Regions from separate parts of the Streptomyces collinus genome, predicted to be linked through region 1. Evidence: riboswitches for the same ligand, from Rfam matches in the RefSeq annotation. Region 1 holds a riboswitch; the other holds the start of a gene.
The links. Region 1 has a riboswitch for glycine ahead of gcvT (glycine cleavage system aminomethyltransferase GcvT). Riboswitches for the same ligand answer to the same signal wherever they lie in the genome.

Region 1 (5,193 bases):
ATGGCCGATGGCAGGTGGCCGATGCCCCGGCAGCCGGCAACCGGCATGCCCGATCCGGCGTCAGGTCGCCGATGGCAGTGGCCAACGCCCCGACAACCGGCATCCCCTGTCCGGGGGAAGGCGTCAGGTCGCCGATGGCAGGTGCCCGACGCCCCGGCAGCCGGCAACCGGCATGCCCGATCCGGCGTCAGGTCGCCGATGGCAGTGGCCAACGCCCCGACAACCGGCATCCCCTGTCCGAGGGAAGGCGTCAGGTCGCCGATGGCAGGTGCCCGACGGCCCGGCGGCCCGACGGCCGACGGCCCGACGGCCCGGCGGCCCGACGGCCCGGCGGCCGGCGGCCGGGTGGCCGACGCCCCCGGTCCAGCCGCAGGCGTCAGGTCGCCGACGATCAATGGCAGGTGACCGCACTCCAGCGTCCGGCGCCCCGGAGTCCAGCGGCAGGCGTCACGTAGCCGGCCCCGGGGTCCAGCGGCAGGCGTCAGCCGACCCCCAGGGTCCAGCGGCAGGCGTCACATGACCGCCCCGGCAACCGGCGGCAGGCGTCACCTGGCCGGCGCCCCGGCAACCGGCAGCAGGCGTCACCTAGCCACCACCCCGGCAACCGACGCCCCGGCAGCAGCCCGGCACTCGGTATCCCTGCGGTACGCAGAAGCAGCCTGCCGCCCCGTCGCCCTCTCCCCCTGCCCTTCCCCCCGCCCCGGTCCCTCAGCCCGTGAAGCCGATTCTCTGGAGCGCGTTCGCCGCGTCGCGGTCGGCGAGGACGGCCGAGCCGCAGCCCGAGGGGAGGTCGCCGCGTTCCACCGCGTGCAGGAGGCGGGTGCTGGCCGCGCGGTGGCGCAGGAACGCGTAGCGCGAGACGCCGCGGCCCCGGTCGCGCTGGCCGGCCAGGGCCTGCTCGGCGGGGACGTCGAGGAGGAGCAGGTGGAGCGTGCCGCCCCGGCGGCGGGCCTCGCGGGCCAGCCAGCGGCGGACCCAGGCCTGGGTGCCGCAGTCGTGCACGACGACGCCCTCGCCGGTGCGCAGGGCGCGGCGCAGCCCGGCGTAGTGGGCGAGGCGGACGAGCGGGCGGTAGAGCGCGTAGGGCAGGGCGCGCGGCATGCGGCGGGCCCAGCGGTCCCGGGTGTCCTGGGAGTCGATGCGCCGGCCCGGCACGGTGCGCCGCATCAGCGTGGACTTGCCGCTGCCGGGCAGGCCCGTGACCACGACGAGGTCGCGGGGGCCGAACAGCAGCGCGTGCGGGCTGCGGCCGGCGCGGTCGCGCAGGTCACGGACGACCGGTGCCGGCGCCGGGGCGCGGACCGCCCGGGCCGGAACGGCCGGCTGCTCGGGCAGCGCGATGCCCGTCGTCGCGTACGCGGTGGTCCTGTTCACCGTGATCGTCCTCCCCTGGGGCCAGGTACGGAGTCCCATCCCCGCCGAGTGTAAAGAGAAGGTAATGCCGCAGGCCTCTCATTTACGTTCTCGTCCTGCAACAGGGCTGCTACAGGTCGCCGTGTCCGGCGGGCGGGACTCGTGCACTCCCTGTGAAAGGTCCCCCTGCCGCGCCGGAAGGATGCGTGCAATGATGTGCGCGCCAACTGCATACCGGCCGTTTGAATCCGCGCGGGAGAGTCCCCAGCAGCAGCTGTCGCTGGGGCGCCGAAGGAGCAAGTCCCTCCCTTGAATCTCTCAGGCCCCGTTACCGCGCGGGCGAGGCACATCTGAAAAGCGGGCCCTCCCCTGCCCCGGCAGGCCGGCTCCACCCAAGGTGCAAGCCATGGACCAGCGCGGTCATGGCGAACCTCTCAGGTTCCGATGACAGATGGGGAGGAACGACCTCGCCCGTCATTGCCCTGGGAGACGACCGACCGTGAGCAGTACAGGAGAACTCCGTCACACCGCGCTCGATGCCCTGCATCGTTCGCTCGGTGCGACGATGACCGACTTCGCCGGCTGGGACATGCCCCTGCGCTACGGCTCCGAGCGCGACGAGCACATCGCCGTGCGCACGAAGGCCGGCCTCTTCGACCTCTCCCACATGGGTGAGATCACCGTCACCGGCCCGCAGGCCGCCACGCTGCTGGACTTCGCCCTGGTGGGCAACATCGGCGGCGTGAAGCCGGGCCGCGCCCGCTACACCATGATCTGCCGCCCCGACGGCGGCATCCTGGACGACCTGATCGTCTACCGCCTTGGCGAGACCGAGTACATGGTGGTCGCCAACGCCTCCAACGCCCAGGTCGTCCTGGACGCGCTGACCGAGCGCGCCGCCGGCTTCGACGCCGAGGTCCGCGACGACCGGGACGCCTACGCGCTGATCGCCGTCCAGGGACCGGAGTCGCCCGGGATCCTGAAGTCCCTGACCGACGCCGACCTCGACGGCCTGAAGTACTACGCCGGGCTGCCCGGCACCGTCGCGGGCGTCCCGGCCCTGATCGCCCGGACCGGTTACACCGGCGAGGACGGCTTCGAACTGTTCGTGAAGCCCGAGCACGCCGTCGAGCTGTGGCAGGGCCTGACCAAGGCCGGCGAGGGCGTCGGCCTGGTCCCGTGCGGGCTGTCCTGCCGCGACACGCTGCGCCTGGAAGCGGGCATGCCGCTGTACGGGCACGAGCTGTCGACCTCCCTCACGCCCTTCGACGCCGGGCTCGGCCGGGTCGTGAAGTTCGAGAAGGAGGGCGACTTCGTGGGCCGCGAGGCCCTGCGCGAGGCCGCCGCCCGCGCCGAGCAGAACCCGCCGCGCGTGCTGGTCGGGCTGGTCGCCGAGGGCCGCCGGGTGCCGCGCGCCGGGTACGCGGTCGTCGCCGGCGGCGAGGTGATCGGCGAGGTCACCTCCGGAGCCCCCTCCCCCACCCTCGGCAAGCCGATCGCGATGGCGTACGTCGACGCCACGCACGCCACGCCCGGCTCGGCCGGCGTGGGCGTGGACATCCGGGGCAGTCACGAGCCGTACGAGGTCGTGGCGCTGCCGTTCTACAAGCGCCAGAAGTAGACACTGGCCGGAGGGCCGCGCCAGCGGCCGCGGGCCCGTCGTCCCAGCTCACCAGTAGTCCCCCCTTCCACAGCACTCCCGCGCGTACAGGAGAATCCAGGCCATGAGCAACCCCAAAGAGCTGCGCTACAGCAAGGAGCACGAGTGGCTGTCGGCCGCCGAGGACGGCGTCTCGACGGTCGGCATCACGGAGCACGCGGCCAACGCGCTCGGCGATGTCGTGTTCGTCCAGCTTCCCGAGGTCGGTGACTCCGTGTCCGCCGGCGAGACCTGCGGCGAGCTGGAGTCGACCAAGTCGGTGTCCGACCTGTACTCCCCCGTCTCCGGTGAGGTCACCGAGGTCAACGAGGACGTCGTGAACGACCCGTCGCTGGTGAACTCGGCCCCCTTCGAGGGCGGCTGGCTGTTCAAGGTGCGGATCTCGGACGAGCCGGCCGACCTGCTCTCCGCCGACGAGTACACCGCGTTCTCCGCGGGCTGAGGAGTCGTATGTCCGTCCTGAACACACCCCTGCACGAGCTCGACCCGGCGGTCGCCGCCGCCGTCGACGCCGAGCTGCACCGCCAGCAGTCCACGCTGGAGATGATCGCGTCGGAGAACTTCGCTCCGGTCGCGGTCATGGAGGCGCAGGGCTCGGTCCTCACCAACAAGTACGCCGAGGGCTACCCGGGCCGCCGCTACTACGGCGGCTGCGAGCACGTCGACGTGGTCGAGCAGATCGCGATCGACCGCATCAAGGAGCTGTTCGGCGCCGAGCACGCCAACGTCCAGCCGCACTCGGGCGCCCAGGCCAACGCCGCCGCGATGTTCGCGCTGCTCAAGCCGGGCGACACCATCATGGGTCTGAACCTCGCGCACGGCGGGCACCTGACCCACGGCATGAAGATCAACTTCTCCGGCAAGCTCTACGACGTCGTCGCCTACCACGTGGGCGACGACGGCCGGGTCGACATGGCCGAGGTCGAGCGGCTGGCGAAGGAGTCCCGGCCGAAGCTGATCGTCGCCGGCTGGTCGGCCTACCCGCGGCAGCTGGACTTCGCGGAGTTCCGCCGGATCGCGGACGAGGTCGGCGCGTACCTGATGGTCGACATGGCCCACTTCGCCGGTCTTGTAGCGGCCGGGCTGCACCCCAACCCGGTGCCGCACGCGCACGTGGTCACCACCACGACCCACAAGACCCTCGGCGGCCCCCGCGGCGGTGTGATCCTCTCCACGGCCGAACTGGCCAAGAAGATCAACTCCGCCGTCTTCCCCGGTCAGCAGGGCGGCCCGCTGGAGCATGTGATCGCCGCCAAGGCTGTCGCCTTCAAGGTCGCCGCCTCGGAGGACTTCAAGGAACGCCAGCGCCGTACGCTGGACGGTGCCCGCATCCTGGCCGAGCGTCTGGTGAAGGACGACGTCCGGGCCGTGGGCGTGGACGTCCTGTCCGGCGGCACGGACGTGCACCTGGTCCTGGTCGACCTGCGCCATTCGGAGCTGGACGGACAGCAGGCCGAGGACCGCCTCCACGAGGTGGGCATCACCGTCAACCGGAACGCGATCCCGAACGACCCGCGTCCGCCGATGGTGACGTCCGGTCTGCGGATCGGCACACCGGCCCTGGCGACCCGGGGCTTCGGCACCGAGGACTTCGCGGAGGTCGCGGACGTCATCGCCGAGGCGCTGAAGCCGGCCTACGACGCGCAGGCCCTCAAGGCCCGGGTGAAGGCCCTGGCCGACAAGCACCCGCTGTACCCGGGTCTGAACAAGTAAAGAAGAAACCTTTCGGGTGCCGCCGCCCGTCACGAGCGGGCGCGGCACCCACCCCCTCTGCACCACCCCCGTAGTCAGGAGTTCCCCCGTGGCCATCTCGGTCTTCGACCTGTTCTCGATCGGCATCGGCCCGTCCAGCTCCCACACCGTCGGCCCGATGCGGGCGGCGGGCCTGTTCGTCCGGCGGCTGCGCAACGAGGAGCTCCTGGGGTCCGTCGCCTCGGTCCGCTCGGAGCTGTACGGCTCGCTCGGCGCGACCGGCCACGGCCACGGCACGCCCAAGGCGGTGCTGCTCGGCCTGGAGGGCGACTCGCCCCGCACGGTGGACGTCACGAGCGCCGACGACCGGGTGGAGGCGATCAGGACCGGCGGGCGGCTGAACCTGCTCGGCGAGCACGAGATCGCGTTCTCCTTCGACGACGACATGGTCCTGCACCGCCGCAAGGCCCTGCCGTACCACGCCAACG
Region 2 (5,193 bases), 4.8 Mb from region 1:
TCCGGCGGCGAGGACGGTGGCGTACCGGTGGGTGCGCCGCGCGATGCCCTTCAGGCCCTCCGGACCGTGGTAGACGGCGTACATGCCGGCCATGACGGCGAGCAGCACCTGCGCGGTGCAGATGTTGCTGGTGGCCTTCTCACGGCGGATGTGCTGCTCACGCGTCTGCAGCGCCAGCCGGTAGGCCTTGTTGCCGTCGGCGTCCACGGACACGCCGACGAGCCGCCCGGGCAGGCTGCGCGCCATCTTGTCCTGGACTGCCATGTAGCCGGCGTGCGGTCCGCCGAAGCCCATGGGGACGCCGAAGCGCTGCGTCGTGCCGACGGCGATGTCCGCCCCGAGCTCACCGGGCGACTTCAGCAGCGTCAGCGCCAGCAGGTCGGCGGCGACGGTGACGAGCGCCCCGAGCTCGTGCGCCCGGTCGATGACCGGCTTGATGTCCCGCACGGCACCGGAGGCGCCCGGGTACTGGAGCAGCACGCCGTTGATGTCGCGCTCGGCGATGTCGGCGGGGATGCCCTCGCTCAGGTCGGCGACGACGACCTCGACTCCGGCCGGCTCGGCGCGGGTCTGGATCACGGCGACGGTCTGCGGCAGCGTGTCCGCGTCGACCAGGAACAGGCCCTTCTTGTTCTTGCCCAGGCGCCGCGACAGCGCCATGGCCTCGGCGGCCGCGGTGCCCTCGTCGAGCAGGGAGGCGCCGGAGGTCGGCAGACCGGTCAGCTCGGCGACCATCGTCTGGAAGTTGAGCAGCGCCTCCAGCCGGCCCTGCGAGATCTCCGGCTGGTACGGCGTGTAGGCCGTGTACCAGGACGGGTTCTCCATGACGTTGCGCATGATGACGGGCGGCGTGAAGGTGCCGTAGTAGCCGAGGCCGATCATGGAGCCGAGGACCTCGTTGCGGTCGGCGAGGGAGCGCAGCTCGGCGATCACCTCGGCCTCGCTGCGGGCGCCCGGGAGGTCCAGTGCCTCGGTGCTCTTGATCACTGCCGGGACCGCGGCGGCCGTGAGCTCGTCGAGCGACCCGTAGCCGACGTGGGCGAGCATCTTGGCGCAGGCCTCGTGGTCGGGGCCGATGTGGCGCTGCTCGAAGGGGACTGCCTCTTCGAGCTCGGAGAGCGGAATGCGGTGGGCGGTCATTACGGAGGCCTCCTGGTCGACACGACCTGCGAGGGGCACCACGGCACGGGTACCCGGACGGCCTCCCCCTCTGTCATCTCAACCTGAGAGCTTCACCGGATCGCCCGAAGGCCTCCGGCTTTCACCGTCGGTGAGAGCGGACGCCGTCGACACCCGCCCTGCTTTCCAGAGTGACCTCGTCCGTGCGGTACGTGAGCCTGAGAGATTCCGGGGAGGATTTGCTCCTTCGGCGCCTCCGATGGTGTCTGGAGGACTCTCCCGCACGGGGTCAACAGCCGCTGCCAGCGTACCAGCGAGGTCAACGCACGAACCGTCGAGTGGCCGCATCCCCACTTGTACCGTTTTGTAGTGTTTACGGATGAGGTGCGACCAGCTGGAGGGCCCGTGCGAACCGATATCGATCCGCGCAACCTGATCGGCCGCAAGGCGTTCGACCGCAACGGGACCAGGATCGGCACCATCGACGAGGTCTACCTCGACGACGCCACCGGCGAGCCGGAGTGGGCGGCCATACGGACCGGTCTGTTCAGCAGGGACGCATTCGTCCCCCTGGAGCCCAGTGAACTGATCGAGGGCGCCCTGCACGTGCCCTTCGAACGCGCCCTGATCAAGGACGCCCCCGACTTCGGCGTCGGCCGTCACCTCTCCCCGGAGCAGGAACTGCAGCTCTACCACCACTACGGTCTCGACGTCGCCGCCCCGCCCCCGCTCCCGGACCACGACTTCGGCAAGCTGGCGGGCACCGACGAGACGGCCTGAGCCGCCGTCCCGGGCGCTTCGTCTCCCCCTTCGGTCCCTCGTAACACCAACGGCAGCGGATCGGCCGCCTCCAGATCCGGGTCGTCGACCCGGAAGGTCCGCACGCGCCCGGGCTCCGAGTCGGGCGTCTCGAACCGTACGGTGACCCGCCCGAGGCCGCTGCCCTGCACCCATCCGTGCCCGAACTCGGCGTGCCGCACGTCGTGCCCGGCGGGCCACCGCCGCTCGGCGAGCGACGGCTGCTCCTCGGCCGCCGCCACGGCGTGCTCCTCGACCGGGCCTTCCGCGACCGCCCGCTCCCCCGCCGCCTGGGCGAACAGGTCCTCCTGCGTGTAATCGGCGAGGCCGCTGACCCCCACCCCGAGGAGCCGCACCCCACCGGTCGTATCGACCGAGTCCAGCAGTCTGGCCGCCGCCTCGCGGATCACCCCGGGATCGTCCGTGGGCCCGCGCAGCGTCTCGGACCGGGTGAGCGTCGAGAAGTCGTACCGCCGCACCTTCAGCACGATCGTCCGCCCGGACAGCCCTGCCCCGCGCAGCCGCCGTACGCACCGCTCGGCGAGCCGCTGCACCTCCAGCCCGACCCGTGTCCGGTCGTGGATGTCGACGTCGTAGGTGTCCTCGACCGACACCGACTTCGTCTCGCGCTCCGCCACCACGGGCCGGTCGTCCCGCGCCAGCGCCATGGCGTGGAGACCGTGCCCGTGCGCCTTTCCCAGCAGCCGGACCAGTTCGTCCTCGCCCGCCTCGACGATCTCCTCGACCGTGGTGATCCCTGCCCGCCTCAGATGGTCCCCCGTGGCCGGCCCCACCCCCGGCAGCGTCCGCACCGACATCGGCGCGAGCATGGCCCGCTCCGTCCCGGGCTCGATCACCACCAGCCCGTCGGGCTTGGCCTCCTCCGAGGCGATCTTCGCGAGCATCTTGGAGGCGGCGAGACCCACCGACCCGGTGAGCCCCGTGACGGCCCGTATGTCCGCGCGCAGCTTCACCCCGGCCAGCCGCGCCGACCGCTCGTCCCAGGCCACGCCTCCGGCCTCCAGATCCACGAACGCCTCGTCCAGGCTCAGCGGCTCCACCAGCGGCGACAGTGCCCGCAGCAGCTCCATCACCCGCTCGCTGATCGACCGGTAGAAATTGAAGCGCGGCACGAGATACGCGGCGTTCGGCGCGAGCCGCCGGGCCTGCCCCATGGGCATCGCCGAATGCACCCCGAAGACCCGCGCCTCGTACGACGCGGTCGCCACCACGCCCCGCGGCCCGAGCCCTCCCACCACCACGGCCTTCCCGCGCAGACTCGGCTTGGACGCCTGCTCCACCGAGGCGAAGAAGGCATCCATGTCGAGATGCAGGATCGTGGGCGCGGTTCTCACAACTCCGATGCTGCCCTACGCCACTGACAACGCCCCGCGCGACCGCCCTGAACGCCCCACGCGACCGCTCCGAACGCCCAACGGGAAACCGCTTGCCTCCGGTGCGGAAACGTCCCGCCTCCTGCGGCCGCGTGCGGTCCTGCGCTGCCGGACGGCTCAGACGGCCCGATTCCGCCGACGCGCCAGCTCGTCCGCGGGATTGGGCCCGACCAGGGTCTCGCCGGTGTCGATCCGCTCGCCGTGCAGCTGGGACAGCGCGCTCTCGACGTCCCGCCACACCACGCCCACGGCGATCCCGAACACACCCTGGCCTCCCTGGAGCAGGGCATGGACCTCGTCGGGCGAGGTGCACTCGTAGACCGTCGCGCCGTCGCTCATCAGCGTCATGCGCTCCAGATCGCTGAAACCGCGTTCCCTGAGGTGGTGGACGGCCGTACGGATGTTCTGCAGGGACACCCCGGTGTCGAGGAACCGCTTGACGATCTTCAGGACGACCACGTCCCGGAAGCTGTACAGCCGCTGCGTCCCGGACCCGTAGGCGGGGCGCACGCTCGGCTCGACGAGCCCCGTGCGGGCCCAGTAGTCCAACTGCCGGTAGGTGATACCGGCGGCCGCACAGGCCGTGGGGCCGCGATAGCCGATCTGCTCGGACGCCATGGACGTCGTCCCTCCGCTGCTCGGCACCGCACTCGGTCGCTGCGGAGCGTGCTCGGCCGCGCCTCCGGGCTGAGGGCATCCCCCGCCCGGGAGGGGCCGTGAGCCGGGGGGAGGGTACGGACCGCTCGCCCTGAGACTGCGCTCGGGGCCGCCCCCAGCCGTACCGTCGCCGCTGCTTCTCACGCCGACCTCCGTCCTTGACCTGCCTTCTCGACGGTAGGCAGTCACCAGGGGTGCGTCAACGATCGCCACACTCGCCACGCCGAGTGATAATCACCCTGAGAGTGGTTTCCCGTGCCCCACCGCGGGGAAAGGCTAGCCGAATGTGCTCGGCGCAAGCCGTGTGACGCTCTCCATCGCCTCCGGCACATGCGGGCATTTCACCCGTCCCACATACGGCGGGCGGCCCCGCCACGGACCACATCGTCCGCCGGGCCGCCCACACGCCTTCTCAGGCCGCTGCCCCTCCCGAGGCGCTCACTGGCTACTGCTGCCGAAGTCCTCCGGGGAGATCTGGTCGAGGAACTCGCGGAACTTCTCCACCTCGTCCTCCTGCTCGTCCGGAATCGCGATGCCGGCGTCGTCGAGCACCGTGTCACTGCCGTAGATCGGCGTCCCGGTGCGCAGCGCGAGCGCTATGGCGTCGGACGGGCGGGCGCTCACCTCGACGCCGCTGGCGAAGACCAGCTCCGCGTAGAAGACGCCCTCACGCAGGTCCGTGATGCGCACTTCCGTGAGCTCCTGGCCGACGGCTTCCAGCACGTCCTTGAACAGGTCGTGAGTCAGCGGCCGCGCGGGAGCCATGCCCTGCTGGGCGAAGGCGATCGCCGTCGCCTCCCCCGGCCCGATCCAGATGGGGAGGTAACGGTCGCCTCCCACTTCACGCAGCAGCACGATCGGTTGGTTGGAGGGCATTTCGACCCGGACACCTACGACATCGAGCTCGTTCACACAGCAACCCTAGGCCGTGCTCGGGACGTTTGGGTAGTCGGGCCGGTATCGGGCGCCTGATCCGGCCCCCTGCGCGCCCACCTCAGGGCAGCCGCACGCCGAGCGCCGTCCGCACCAGCGCGGCGTGCAGCTTCACCGTGAGCCCCGCCAGCTCCTTGGTGCGGGCCTCGGCATGAGCCCTGGTCTGCGGGTTCCGGTGCCGCCTCAACGGGGCCACCACCTGGTCCACGAGCCCGGCCTCACGGTCCGCGGCGGCCTTCATCGCCCGCAGGTGCCGCGGCTCGATCCCGAACCGCCCGAGCTCGATGACGAG

Region 2: linked by a shared signal. The riboswitch ahead of gcvP (aminomethyl-transferring glycine dehydrogenase) and the one ahead of gcvT (glycine cleavage system aminomethyltransferase GcvT) in region 1 are both predicted to bind glycine.

Annotation. Positions count from the first base shown of each region.
Region 1 covers NZ_CP133771.1:6,158,712-6,163,904, reverse strand. Annotated here, with positions in the region: gene RFN52_RS28205 (AAA family ATPase) at 709-1,374, opposite strand; glycine riboswitch at 1,597-1,697, shown strand; glycine riboswitch at 1,698-1,814, shown strand; gene gcvT (glycine cleavage system aminomethyltransferase GcvT) at 1,853-2,974, shown strand; gene gcvH (glycine cleavage system protein GcvH) at 3,078-3,455, shown strand; gene glyA (serine hydroxymethyltransferase) at 3,464-4,726, shown strand; gene RFN52_RS28185 (L-serine ammonia-lyase) at 4,815-5,193, shown strand, end outside.
Region 2 covers NZ_CP133771.1:1,363,090-1,368,282, forward strand. Annotated here, with positions in the region: gene gcvP (aminomethyl-transferring glycine dehydrogenase) at 1-1,140, opposite strand, end outside; glycine riboswitch at 1,316-1,411, opposite strand; gene RFN52_RS06110 (PRC-barrel domain-containing protein) at 1,525-1,899, shown strand; gene RFN52_RS06115 (DNA polymerase IV) at 1,818-3,272, opposite strand; gene RFN52_RS06120 (MerR family transcriptional regulator) at 3,429-4,112, opposite strand; gene RFN52_RS06125 (bifunctional nuclease family protein) at 4,407-4,880, opposite strand; gene ftsR (transcriptional regulator FtsR) at 4,963-5,193, opposite strand, start outside.